One region of the Psychrobacillus sp. NPDC093200 genome, then DNA from elsewhere that is predicted to be linked to it. Evidence: riboswitches for the same ligand, from Rfam matches in the RefSeq annotation. Region 1 holds a riboswitch; each other region holds the start of a gene.
The links. Region 1 has a riboswitch for cobalamin ahead of ACQKNZ_RS03000 (ABC transporter substrate-binding protein). Riboswitches for the same ligand answer to the same signal wherever they lie in the genome.

Region 1 (4,346 bases):
TTGATACTTGAAAGGAAACGTCGTCCACTACTAGCTTTTGATCGTAGCCACCAGAAATATTTTTTACTTCTAGCAAGTTAAGCGCCTCCTTTTTTACGTTGTCTAAAGAAGATAAAAGCAAAAACAGGTGCCCCTATAAAGGCAGTAATTACCCCTATTGGAAGCTCTGTTGGAGAAATAATCGTACGGGATACAAGATCACAAATGATCAATAAAGAAGCTCCATTTATAAAGCTCAAAGGAAGCACGTGCCGGTTATCGGAGCCAAATAAAAGTCTAGTCATATGTGGCACTACCAATCCAACAAAACCAATGGTTCCAGACACTGATACGGCTGTGCCTGTAAGCATTGACCCACCAATTAATATCATCATTTTACGCTTCTTTACATCCACACCTAGATGCTGTGCTCGTTCTTCTCCGAAGAGCATGGCATTTAGCTCCCTACGATTTAACCATAGTAATAGGGAACCGATTACCATGAATGGCAATGCCATCTGAACATAGCTCCAGCCCCTCATAGATACACTGCCTAACAGCCAACCAATAATTTGCCGTAGCTCTTCACCTGTCAGAGCAATCATTAAGGAAATGACTGAGCCAAGAAATGAGCTAAATATAATACCTGTTAAAATAATCGTTTCCATTTTCATCGCGCGATCTACTAGCCTTGCGAAGGAAATAACGATGAGCATTGTAACTAATGCCCCTACCATACTGAAAACAGGCAAGGTGAACATTCCTAAGAAAGGTACCGAAATTCCAAAAAAGAGTGTAGCCACTGCACCAACAGATGCTCCGGACGACACTCCCAGTGTATAAGGGTCGGCTAGTGGGTTTTTAAGCAGGCTTTGAAAGGCCGCTCCCGCTATTGCCAGGGATGCTCCGACTAATCCTGCGAGTATAACCCGCGGCATGCGAATCTTCCATACTATATTAGTTGCAATCGCATCTGTTCCTGTATCCCATAAAGTACTGATCGGCACCTTTACAGATCCGACCGATACACCTAGCCAAATGGCTACAGCCAACGTAGCCAGTGACAGAATGTAACCGATCATTGATTTACTCACTAAATGCCTCCGGATAGATAGCCTTCGCCACTTCCTCTAAACCTTCTACTAAACGTGGACCTTGGCGACTTGTGGTATCCTCATCCACTTGTACTACTGCATTATTTTTAATAGCTGTCACTGTATCGAAACCATCACGTTGCTTGACCTTTTCAACAATGCCATCCACGTAATCATACGTGATTAACATAACATCAGGATTACGACTTACAATTTCTTCTGGGCTGACTTGGAACCAGCCCTCTTGGTCAGCCATGATATTTTCTGCGTTGACCATCGTTAGAATTTCTTGCATAAATGTATTATTACCAGGAGTATAGATCTCAGGCACATCTGAGGTTTCTACAAAAACTGTTTTCTTTGTTTCTACTTTTGAAACTTTTTCTTGAATTTCGTCAACCTTTGCCTTCATATCCTTTATAATGGCCTGTGCTTCCTCATTTTTGCCTGTTGCACGACCAATCTGCTCGATGGATGTATAGGTTAAGTTAAAATCCTTTGCATCCTGTACTACATAAACCTTTACACCAGAATCTCGTAGCTGTTGTAACCCAGCGTCAGCCATTCCTACTACGGACTCATGAGCGAAGACAATATCCGGATTCAAAGAGATAATTTTTTCAATGTTATACTCCATGCCACCAATTTTTTCTTTTTCTAAGGCTTCCTCTGGATAACTCTCGTAATCATTAACGCCGACAATTTCCTCATCAAGCCCTAATGCAAATAGAATTTCCGTATTACTTGGAATCATGGAAATAATGGTCTTCGGAGCTTCCTCTAATGTGATTTCTTGGCCTACAGCATCCGTCAATGTAAGCGGAAATGCAGTTTCTGAATTTCCAATTTCTGAACTATCTTCTTTTTCTGATGGAAGTGTCTCTTGCTCATTACATCCAACTAACACAAGCAAGGTCATTCCTATAATTAACCAAAACTTTTTCATCCTTCATTCCTCCTAAAATCAATAAAAAATCTCCCATCCTAGGATGAGAGATAGATAGGTATAAATCTGCCACAAAATACCGATAGCTGACCTACACCAGACCTATCCGCGTAGGTAATGGGTATGCACGTAAGGGCAGGTTTTCTGGCTTATGATGCATATGCATCACTAACAGTGGCGGGACCGCGCTGGACTTTAACCAGCTTCCCTTTTAACTCTAGCAATCCGTAACTAGAGCACCTTTACGCAAAAAATATTCCATTGCTGCTTTGCATTTATTATACCTTATAATTAAATGTTGTCGAGATGGAGACTAGAAGAGAAATTCGAGAAATAAATTAATATCAAGCAATTTTCCGAGTTTAGCGAAACATTAATTCCTTAACCTTGTAATCTATGAGTAATCACTGGACTATTAATAAAAATCGCAGTACACAATCCAATCTTGTTTATCTTGATTGTAGAAAAAATAAAAACTGCCACTATCTACTATATTGAATTGCGCCTTGGCATCAGAGCTTATCTGAAAGACAAACGGATAATCTTCACCATATGAGACTCCGCTCTGTGTATAGGATGGATACCCACCAACCTTGTGCATGGGATAAATATTTTCGACGATATCGTCGTAATACTCTATATCACTCTCCAATTCAAGACGTAAAATTTCATCTTGAATTTCTGGTTCTATATCTTCTGAATCCCATGCTGGGGTATCGTTCTCAACTAATATTGGTTTTAATGGAAAAGACTTCATTCTTGAAGATTGTTCATTTATCTTTTGTATTTCATTAATATTAGTAAAACAATTTATCTTAAAAAAAGAAGCTAAATTATCTTCAATTAAATGATTATATACATTAAAATCCATATAAACAGTGATTAACTGAATGTTTTTTAGCTCCTTCGGTACATAAGGTAAATTTTTTAGAAATATAGTACATATTGGTTCAAACTGAGGAGATTTATTTTCTCCGCTACCCCACATAACATTTCCTATCCAGCTCTCTCCCAATTCTTCCGTCGGCCGAGATCCTCCTGTTTCAAAAATCGTAGCTCGTTTAAATAGTGATTGTTTTAATTGAGTAATATTCAACGCAATTACCTCCTAAATCTATGTCCAAGCTTATTCACTTAAGTAGGACTCCCAATCATAATCATTTATTTTGTAGAATGCGCCATTGTCATTTCTCTCATATGCACAGAGGGGTAAATCTTCAATAAAAGCTAAAATAGAGTCATCAATATTTAAAATTACCCCTATAGATATATATTGCAGATTTTCATGATTATTTAAAAATTCATCATCTTCATAACCACTTAATACAGACCAACCAGAGTCTTGCTCATCCCTTGGCTCGTCTCTTAACATAAAATTAAATTCATCTCTCTCCAAAACATCTTTGCTCACAATTATTTTTGTGTCAAAATAGTAATCCCATTTGGATGAATACGGATCATTATACTCCGTGTCACAAATATGTTCTGTCCGAAATGATACTTCTTGTCCTCTTTTTAACTCACTTAGATTAAATGGATCATTCGTAAGAATTCCCTTAAAGTTCCCCATATCCCTATGAGTAATTTCAACCCACATTTTTTCTCCCGCATACCCGTCTGTTCTTGTCTCGATTTCAAAGATTAGTTTGACCATATCTCCTATATTTAAATTACCTATCACTTCTTTGCTAGGAATATAAAAAGTATAGGGTGCATCCTTATTTCTTTTATAGGCACTATCTATATACCATGGCACTTCGCTTCCTCCTTGCATCGTTATAAGCCTATTCTAACTTGAATATAAAAAAGAGGGCATTAATCCATTGATTAAAGCCCTCCAATGAGTTAGTTCCTAATTTATTACTTCGCGTTTTCAAAAATAATTCCTGCTTATTGAGGGAACTTTACTCATTCGTGAGCTTCTTCATCTCTTTTGTATTCTAAAAGATCCCCAGGCTGGCATTCTAAAGCCTTACAAATTGATTCTAATGTAGAAAGCCTAATTGCTTTAGCTTTACCATTTTTTAATATAGAAAGGTTAGCCATTGTTATTCCAACCCTCTCTGAAAGTTCTGTTACGCTCATTTTTCTTTTAGCCAACATCACATCGATATTAATAATAATCGCCATATTTTCACCTCAGACCGTTAAATCGTTTTCAGATTTTATATGAATAGCTTCTTGTAAAAGTTTTTGGAGAACGGCTGAAAAAACGACAATTACCATAGAGGCAAAAATCATGATAAGCCCGATTACTATAACTCCTGGAGCGTCATCCTTATCTGCCACAAGAAAAAATAGTGGCATGCCTAATACATATAAAGAGC
Region 2 (4,346 bases), 470 kb from region 1:
TCATCCGGAATGCCACCCTCGTCCCAAGTGAAGGTTCCTAGAAATAGGAAGTCGTATGCCGATAGCTGTGGCACTATCCCATCACCTATTTCATACATGTCCACCATATAACCTTGTTCCTCTAAATTCACTTTTAAAAGTTCAGCTATCTCTTCTGTATTTCCGCTATAGCTCAAATAACAAATGATGGTTTTCATTAGCTCGAGCAAGACTCACATTCTACCAGTTCTATTGAAGTGGAACGTACATAATAAGTTGTTTTTAGACCACTATTCCAGGCATCTAAGTGCAGCGCTAACAATTCCTTAGCTTTAATAGTATTTTGAACATATAGATTTAGCGAAACACCTTGGTCGATATGTCTTTGACGGGCGGCATTTTGTTTTAACGTCCAATGCTGGTCGATAAAGTAAGCTGATTTGTAATACCATGTCGTCTCTGAATTTAAATCTGGGACTGTCACTGGAATTTTATAATCTTTCTTTTCCTCTGAATAGGTCTTTTGGAAAATCGGATCAATACTTGCCGTACTTCCCGCTAAAATGGAAGTAGATGAGTTTGGTGCAACGGCCATCAAATATCCATTTCGGATACCATTTTCAGCTACTTTATCACGCAGACTTACCCATTCCTCTCCTTCATATTGTCGATTTTCAAAATAAGCCCCTGTTTGCCAATCAGAACCTTCGAATAAAGGGTAGGCCCCTTTTTCCTTCGCAAGATTTAAGGAAGCTTGAATCGTCAAATAGGCAATTCTTTCATATAGATTATCAGCAAGCTCTACCGCTTCCTCTGATTCCCAACGAATTTGCTTAAGGGCAAGTAAATGATGCCAACCAAACGTTCCAAGTCCAATTCCACGGTACCTTGCGTTTGTGCGCTCTGCCTGTGGCACTGGAATCATGTTCATATCTATAACATTGTCTAACATTCTTACCTGGATGTTTATCAATCGTTCTAGTACATCCTCTGGTACTGCTTTACCTAAATTAATAGAAGAAAGGTTACAAACTACGAAATCACCAGGTTTTCTGCGAGTTACAATCACATCGTCCTCTAGCTGGATGGATTCAAATTCAGTGGCACTTTGGTTTTGAAAAATTTCCGTACAAAGATTACTACTATAAATCATTCCAACATGCTTGTTTGGATTACGGCGATTCACTTCATCTCTATAAAACATAAATGGGACACCCGTTTCTAACTGGGATCGCATAATTCGCTTCATCAAATCTATTGCTGGAACTGTTTCTCGTGAAAGGCGATGATCCATTACACATTCTTCATACTTTTCTCTGAAAGAACCATCTCCACGTTTTTCATCATAAAAGTCTTCTAATGAGTAACCTTTGAGCTGACGAACCTCGTGAGGGTCAAACAAATGCCATTCTCCTCTTGCATCAACCTTTTCCATAAACAAATCTGGCAAGCATACACCAGTAAAAATATCATGTGCTCGAAGTCGTTCATCGCCATTATTTAGTCTTAAATCTAAAAATGTAAATATATCTTTATGCCACACATCTAAGTAAACAGCTACTGCACCTTGACGTTGGCCTAGCTGATCTACGCTGACAGCTGTATTGTTTAGTTGCTTTATCCATGGAAGAACGCCACTAGACGCTCCCACAAAACCTCTTATAGAAGAGCCCCGGCTACGGACCTTGCCCATATAAACGCCTATTCCTCCTCCAAACTTAGAAAGTGTGGCTATGTCTGTGTTGCTATCATAAATTCCTTGTAGACTGTCATCAACCGTGTCGATAAAACAGCTAGAAAGCTGCCCGTGTGGCTTTCCTGCATTAGAAAGAGTAGGAGTAGCAACCGTCATATATAAATTGCTCATCGCCCAATAGGCTTCTTTAATTTTTTCTATGCGGTTTTCTTTTTCGTCCTTCATTAGCGTCATTGCAATAATCATCCAGCGTTCTTGTGGCAATTCTACAATAGTCTTATCAAAATCCTTCGCTACATAACGATCTAAAAGCGTTTTTAAAGCTATATATGTGAAGAGGAAGTCTCTTTCAGTAACGAGGATTTCTGCTAATTGCTCTAATTCCTCTGTAGAATAGGTTTCTATGATACGAGAATCATAAATTCCCTTAGCCGATAGCTTTTGAACGTTATCTGCAAACTTTGTATAGACTGCATCTGCCGTTGTATTTCTTCGTTCCGCTTGTTGCGAATATACTTCTGCTAAATAGATTCGAGCCGCTACAAATGTCCAATAAGGTTCATGTTCATCAAGAAAGCTCAGTGACTCTAAGGACATGGCTTTAGACCAGCTAGCAATATTGCCCTCTGGGTGTTTTTGTAGCCACTTGTCATGTGACCTCCTTAATGGTGCTATCTTTTCTTCCCCAAACTCCTGTGTTAATTGGTATAGTACCTGTTGTTTTTCTGTGTTTGAAATAATGGTCATTTAGAATTCCTCCCTGTCTTTACATAACAAAAAAGCGATGGCTCTAGCCTCTTCGGCTGAGTCATCGCTCACGATTTTAAAGTAGGAAACAACAAGACGTATCGTTCGTTTAAAGATAGAGTCTCTCGCCCCCACCTCTCAACCCCCGAAGAAAGTGTTGCTTCACCGATAAACAGGCAGGTCTACTGGCTCGTGTTTCTTCCTTCTGCTGGCCTTCCCACGAAAAATCGCAGTGGCATATTCAACAGTTGTCCACACTTACAGTTGCGGGGACAGCTTCGGTATTTCACCGAATTCCCTTTTAAACCATAACGGTACCTTTTCATCGTATAAATACTATATATTGTGTTTTGGTTACTTATATACCCTAACATATTGTGTTTAAACTTGTACATAGGTAAAAAGACTAGACGTTTGATACACAGCTTTATTTCTGTACATTAAACTAATTTCATATCCCTTTAATCGCTCTTTCTAATCTCTATTCTATATAAATTTTATAAGCTTTCGTAGCCGTATTATGAAAACTTACTTTCGTATTTATTCATACAGGCTTACCTTGCAGCTTTACCTTCTTTTTCTTAGCTTTCATATGACCGCTCCAGGAGAGGTTTGTTCCCATTCGAAGAATCATTTCCAAGGGACCTCGTTTGAATACCTTCAAGTAGTAGTAGCTACCTATACACTGTAGAACAAAAATTACAAAGCCCAGCAAGACACTATTTAGCATGCCCAAAGAGCCAAATTGTCCTAAACCGTATCCGTAATAGATAAAAGTACAAATAACACTTTGCATAATGTAATTTGTTAAAGAAAGTTTCCCAACACTTTCAAAACCAATGAAAACCTTGTTACCTGAGAACTTTATAAATAGGATAGCAAATATACCAATATAGGATATACACAGTAATTGTGTACCCATTTGTAATAGAACTGCTGTCCAATTTGTTTCTTCTCCAATAATAGCGATAGATTTTAAAAGTAAACTAATTGGCAAAAGAGCCATACTTAATATATACCATTTTTGTTCTCGTTCCATGTGTAGAAATAAGCCACCCTTTGCAGCTGCCATACCAAACAAAAACATCGGTGACGTCAACAATGGTCCAAACAAAAGCATAAACAAGCTAAAAAATATTTTCTCCCCTTCACTTTCAAAATACAGTGGATCCTCTGTATTTCTGTGTTGCTTAATTTCCTCATAAGAGCCATTTTGATAGACTTCATTTGTGGTTTCTATGTATAATGATTGCTTTTCCAACTCTTCCTTACTTTTTTCTTCCATTCCGTAACTAAGAGCACCAGTCAATACAAACAAAACAGTTCCCCATATAATTAAAGTTTTCTTTTTTCTATTTAAAAAAAGTAATAGGAATAATCCCATTAACCCGTAAAAGGCTAGAATATCCCCTTCCCATAAATAGGTTGAATGAAGTAAACCTAGAATAAAAAGAAATATAAAACGTCTCCATAAATGCCTTTTTACTTTTCCGTTCTTTTTTTTAATTGATTCTGCTAGTTTTATTAATGAAAAACCAAACAAAAAAGTGAATATCGGCATAAAACTACCTTCTACTGCTATTTTAAGAATAGCATAAATAGTCTTGTCTGTGGCAGAAGCCGTAAAGTACTCTAATTCTTCCTTTCCCCATATACCGTAATGGAAAATTAACAAATTCGCTAATAATATACCAAACAAACTGATTCCTCTTAAAGCATCTATAAAACGCACTCTTTCTTCTTTCATCATGAAACCTCCTAAAAATATCTCTTAGTTAGTATAAAATGGTAAGCTTATAATAAATTGAAACTAACCTTACAGAAACCTTAAATATTTCTAGGAGTGATTTACTAATGGAAGAAACTAATATTTTGATAGTTGAAGACGAGCTTGCTATCGCTGAGATGGTAGAAATTATTTTAA
Region 3 (4,346 bases), on a different contig from region 1:
GCTCGGATGGATGGAATGTATATTCAAACAGCTGACCTGGGTAAAACAAATGATATTCTCCTGCCGTATCCTTATTGCTCAGATGGTGAAGTAAAAATTGGTCATTGGGATATCAATCATATTACTTGGTGGATTTTAAAGAAACATGGGATTGCATTACAAGGAAGACCAATTCATGAGTTAAACATTTCTACTAAATGGGAGGATGTCTTAGGAACGTTAAAATATAACATCAACGAATATTGGTATAAGAAATCAAAAGAAATACCTAATTCAGTGCCTGATGATATGGTGGAGTTTGTTACAACTACTATTTGTAGAATTCTTTATTCTCTAAAGTTCCAACAAATCATTTCAAAAAAAGAAGCACTAGAAAAGGGATTAGTTATATTACCTTTTCGATGGCATACTTTACTAAAAGAAGGGATGAGGATTCGGTCATCAGAGCAGCTCCCCTCACTATTCGACACAGAAAGCTCTCGTGCAGAAACCTGCAAAGATTTTATATTATACACACACGAAATATGTAATGAAGGTTATTTTTTGGAGGTTTAGGAATGGATATTAGAAGATTAACAGATGTAGATGCCATTGCTTATTGGGAACTAAGGCTAGAGGCTCTGCAAAACAGTCCAGAAGCATTTGGAACAAGCTATGAAGAAGCTCTTCAAAGAGAAAATCCAATTGAACGAGTAAAAGGTAATTTTAAGGTAAATGGCAATTACACGTTCGGTGCGTTTGAAGAAGATAAATTAATTGGTATGGTTACTCTAGCACAAGAGAGTTCCTTAAAAATGAAGCATAGAGCAAATATTTTTGCAATGTATGTAAGCTCAAAGGGAAGAAGAAAAGGTGTAGGAAAGGCCCTAATGGAGCGAGCCATTAACCAGGCAATAGAAACTAATGAAATAGAAAAGATTAATCTATCTGTTGTGTCGAATAATGAATCCGCAAAAAATTTATATTTACAATTAGGTTTTAAGGTATTTGGAGTAGAAGAAATGGCTTTAAAGGATAGAGACGTCTATTACGAAGAACATCACATGACACTTATTCTAAATTAAAGGAGATAATTTAATGGAGGAAAAATCAAGTAACCTAGAAAAACAAGGGGGAAAGCTACCATTGTTTCAATCCCCAGTCCGTTCCATTTTCGAAAAGTTTTACAGAGAAAAAGATGTGTCTCTTATATACGGAGAACCAATTGTATTGGAGAACAAAAGGATCTTACCTGTTGCCAAAGTTAATTATTTTGTAGGTGGAGGCGGAGGTGGAGGTGACACGATTTCAGATGAAGAAAATTCTACAGGTCAAGGAGAAGGAGGCGGTGGTGCCTTTTCGATAAAACCGGTTGGAGTATATGAAATCACTGCGGAGGAAGTTAAATTCAAGCCTGTCCTTCCGTTTAGTCAAATACTTACTGTTTTTTCAGTAGTCACGCTAGGGATTGTTTTCTTGTTGAGAAAAAGATGTAAATAGATAGGGAAAGAACGCTTCCTTCTAAAGGTTAGCGTTTTTTCTATGCTTCAACCATTGAACAAACGTTAGCAGAAGCATGACAAAAATAGCCCCGCCTGTATCTAATAGAACATCCTGAAAAAGGGCAGATCGTCCACTCGTAAAGGATTGATGGAATTCATCTGCGACTGCTAGAAGAAAGGTAATCATTATTGCAGTAAGTTTTCGATACTTCCTCTTCGGCAAAGCAATATAAATAGCTAAACTAATCAAACCAAAATAAAAAAAGTGGACTCCTTTTCTTATTAAGAATTCGACAAATGCATAGTAGCCACGTTCCTCGACAGAGACATAGAATCCCCAATAAGGAATATGAAATAATGATAAAAAGGACTCCAATGGCTTGTTTGGAAGCCATTCTTTAAGCACGGCCTCCAAAGACTGTTGCTCGGAAGTCTGCCCGGAGGCTATAAATACAAAGACAAGTAAAAGTAAAAGTGGAATAAATTTTTTCATATAAAAACAGTAGCATAAATTGAATGAGAAACAAAATAATTGCAGACTTTATAGCTAATAAAAGAGTAAAAAGCTGGTTGTTTCACAAGCTTCTATCACCAATTGAAAGGCTATGGTACACTTACGATAAGTGAATAATTTTTGCAGGGAAAAGGTGCTGACTTGTCAGCTTAATTAGGGAATTCGGTGAAAAACCGAAGCTGTATCCGCAACTGTAAATGCTGATGAAATAAGAAAAATACCACTGTTGGCTAAAAGCCAATGGGAAGGTTCTTAGAGTAAAATGATGCATGAGCCAGGAGACCGGCCTTTTCTTGAACGTATAAATACTCTTCGGAAGTTAAGGGGTTGTACGGCACGTTTCTATTTTCGATTAAATTTCTAACGATAAATAGGTATTGCGCCGCCCTTTTTTAGGGTGGCGTTTTTTTGTGCTGTAAGAAGTCGAGTATTGTATTGCCGAAAATTCACAAATAACTTGGAAAGGGGGCAGAGCATTGAAAAAAGACATGCGATATATTTGTTATCCATTTATGAGAGAAAAGCCGTCTACAGTAGACTTTGAGATTCGAACAGACTCATTGACCACACGTATTGGATTGGCCGCATCTTTAACAAAAGATATTCCAAGAGTTTACGAGGATTTAATGTATCTGGCACCGATGGCATATCACGTAAATGGTTCTGTTAGAGGGAAGCTAGCAATCAATGAAGAGGATTTACAAATTCTAAGTGATATGTATGATTTCTACGTAAGTGAAGTGGAAGGAAGAGTAGATATATTCGTACTTCCACAAGGCTCAACAGCTGCATGTGAATTACACGTGTGTCGTAGTGAAGCAAAAAAATCTGTAAGGGCTTTACATAAAGTTTCATTAGAAAGAGAAGTACCAGAGATTTTGTTTGATTACACACAGCTATTAGCAAATGTATTGTTTGCAATGGCGGTATATGTAAATAAGCATCATGGAGTAGAAGAGATTCAATTTGTCAGTAAATCATATCCGATGAGAAAAAAGAAAAAAGTGGAGGATTAACAAATGAATAAACAATTAAGGAATTGGTTAGCGGTACTAATACTTTCTATCTTACTTGTAGGCTGCCAAGAGGCTGAAAAAAATACAGCTGTTGAAACAGATTCTGTACAAGAAGTAAAAGAATATACTGTAACGGATGATATGGGGAAAGAAGTTACATTCGAAGAAGTTCCGGAAACGATTGTGTCTCTACAACCAAGTAACACAGAAATCCTGTTTGCCCTTGGTGTAGGAGATAAAATTGTTGGAGCTACAGAATTCGATACCTATCCAGAAGAGGCACTAGAAATTGAACGAGTTTCCGATTCTATGAAGTTCAACGCAGAACGTATTTTAGAGATAAATCCAGATGTTGTAATTGCTTATACAACTGGGTCTGAGGAAGAGCTTAAAGTGTTGGAAGACGCGGGGTTAGATGTTTTTGTCATTCAATCGGCGCTATCATTTGAAGACGTCTATGGAGATATTGAACAGTTGGCCGCAGTAATGGGAGTAGAGGATAAAGGAACCGATCTTGTTGACTCTATTAAAACTACTATTCAAAGTGTTCAGGACAAAGTATCAGGTGTAAGCGATCAGAAACACGTCTACTTTGAAATAAGCCCATCTCCAGAAATTTTTACAACAGGAAAAAATACTTTCCAACAAGAAGTTTTGAGTAAAGCTACAGTTGTAAATATTTTTGGAGACCAAGAGGGATGGATTAAATTATCTGAGGAAGATGTCATTAAGAAAAATCCTCCGATTATCTTGACTACCGTAAATTATGTAGAAGATCCAATTGGTGAGATTAAGGCTCGTCCAGGCTGGAATCAGTTAGAGGCAGTGCAAAACAACGCCATTTTCCAATTAGATCAGGACATTATGTCTCGCCCAGGACCACGAATTGGTGAAGCTGTAGAACTAGTAGCTAAAACCGTTTATCCAGAGATATTTGAATAAAGTAGAAGTTGGTCTCGTTTTGAGGAGACCAACTTCTTTTGTTTTAAAACTGGTACCTTGCAATGAATAATAGTGTTATGGTATAGTACTATCTAATGAATAGTACCGAGGGAGAGAGAGACATGACAGCGAATATTTATATTGAGACATTAGAAAAAGAGCTTTATATGTTGAATACAAAGGAACGCCAAGCAATAGTTAGAGATTTCCAAAAGTATTTTTGTGATTTGTTAAGAGAGGGACAAACTGAGAAAGCAATAGTTGAATCATTAGGAGCACCATCGTATATAGCAAGGGAATTACTTAAGGCTTACTCAGAAGAGGAAATGATTGTAACAGAAGTGGAATATGAAGGCGCATATATATAAAATGCTACAAAGGCTAGTTACCCTT

Region 2: another riboswitch for cobalamin. It lies ahead of ACQKNZ_RS00605 (ribonucleoside-diphosphate reductase subunit alpha); the one in region 1 lies ahead of ACQKNZ_RS03000 (ABC transporter substrate-binding protein).
Region 3: another riboswitch for cobalamin. It lies ahead of ACQKNZ_RS15810 (hypothetical protein); the one in region 1 lies ahead of ACQKNZ_RS03000 (ABC transporter substrate-binding protein).

The regions. Positions count from the first base shown of each region.
Region 1 covers NZ_JBNNVC010000001.1:583,543-587,888, reverse strand. The annotation lists gene ACQKNZ_RS03010 (adenosylcobinamide amidohydrolase) at 1-76, opposite strand, end outside; gene ACQKNZ_RS03005 (FecCD family ABC transporter permease) at 78-1,061, opposite strand; gene ACQKNZ_RS03000 (ABC transporter substrate-binding protein) at 1,066-2,019, opposite strand; cobalamin riboswitch at 2,137-2,278, opposite strand; gene ACQKNZ_RS02995 (DUF1963 domain-containing protein) at 2,435-3,115, opposite strand; gene ACQKNZ_RS02990 (immunity protein Imm33 domain-containing protein) at 3,146-3,775, opposite strand; gene ACQKNZ_RS02985 (helix-turn-helix domain-containing protein) at 3,928-4,149, opposite strand; gene ACQKNZ_RS02980 (DUF2975 domain-containing protein) at 4,159-4,346, opposite strand, start outside.
Region 2 covers NZ_JBNNVC010000001.1:110,250-114,595, reverse strand. The annotation lists gene ACQKNZ_RS00610 (flavodoxin) at 1-197, opposite strand, end outside; gene ACQKNZ_RS00605 (ribonucleoside-diphosphate reductase subunit alpha) at 197-2,422, opposite strand; cobalamin riboswitch at 2,581-2,759, opposite strand; gene ACQKNZ_RS00600 (DUF418 domain-containing protein) at 2,967-4,169, opposite strand; gene ACQKNZ_RS00595 (response regulator transcription factor) at 4,277-4,346, shown strand, end outside.
Region 3 covers NZ_JBNNVC010000004.1:96,187-100,532, forward strand. The annotation lists gene ACQKNZ_RS15790 (nucleotidyltransferase domain-containing protein) at 1-555, shown strand, start outside; gene ACQKNZ_RS15795 (GNAT family N-acetyltransferase) at 558-1,064, shown strand; gene ACQKNZ_RS15800 (spore germination protein GerW family protein) at 1,078-1,479, shown strand; gene ACQKNZ_RS15805 (VanZ family protein) at 1,501-1,974, opposite strand; cobalamin riboswitch at 2,110-2,300, shown strand; gene ACQKNZ_RS15810 (hypothetical protein) at 2,472-3,011, shown strand; gene ACQKNZ_RS15815 (ABC transporter substrate-binding protein) at 3,015-3,953, shown strand; gene ACQKNZ_RS15820 (HAAS signaling domain-containing protein) at 4,076-4,321, shown strand.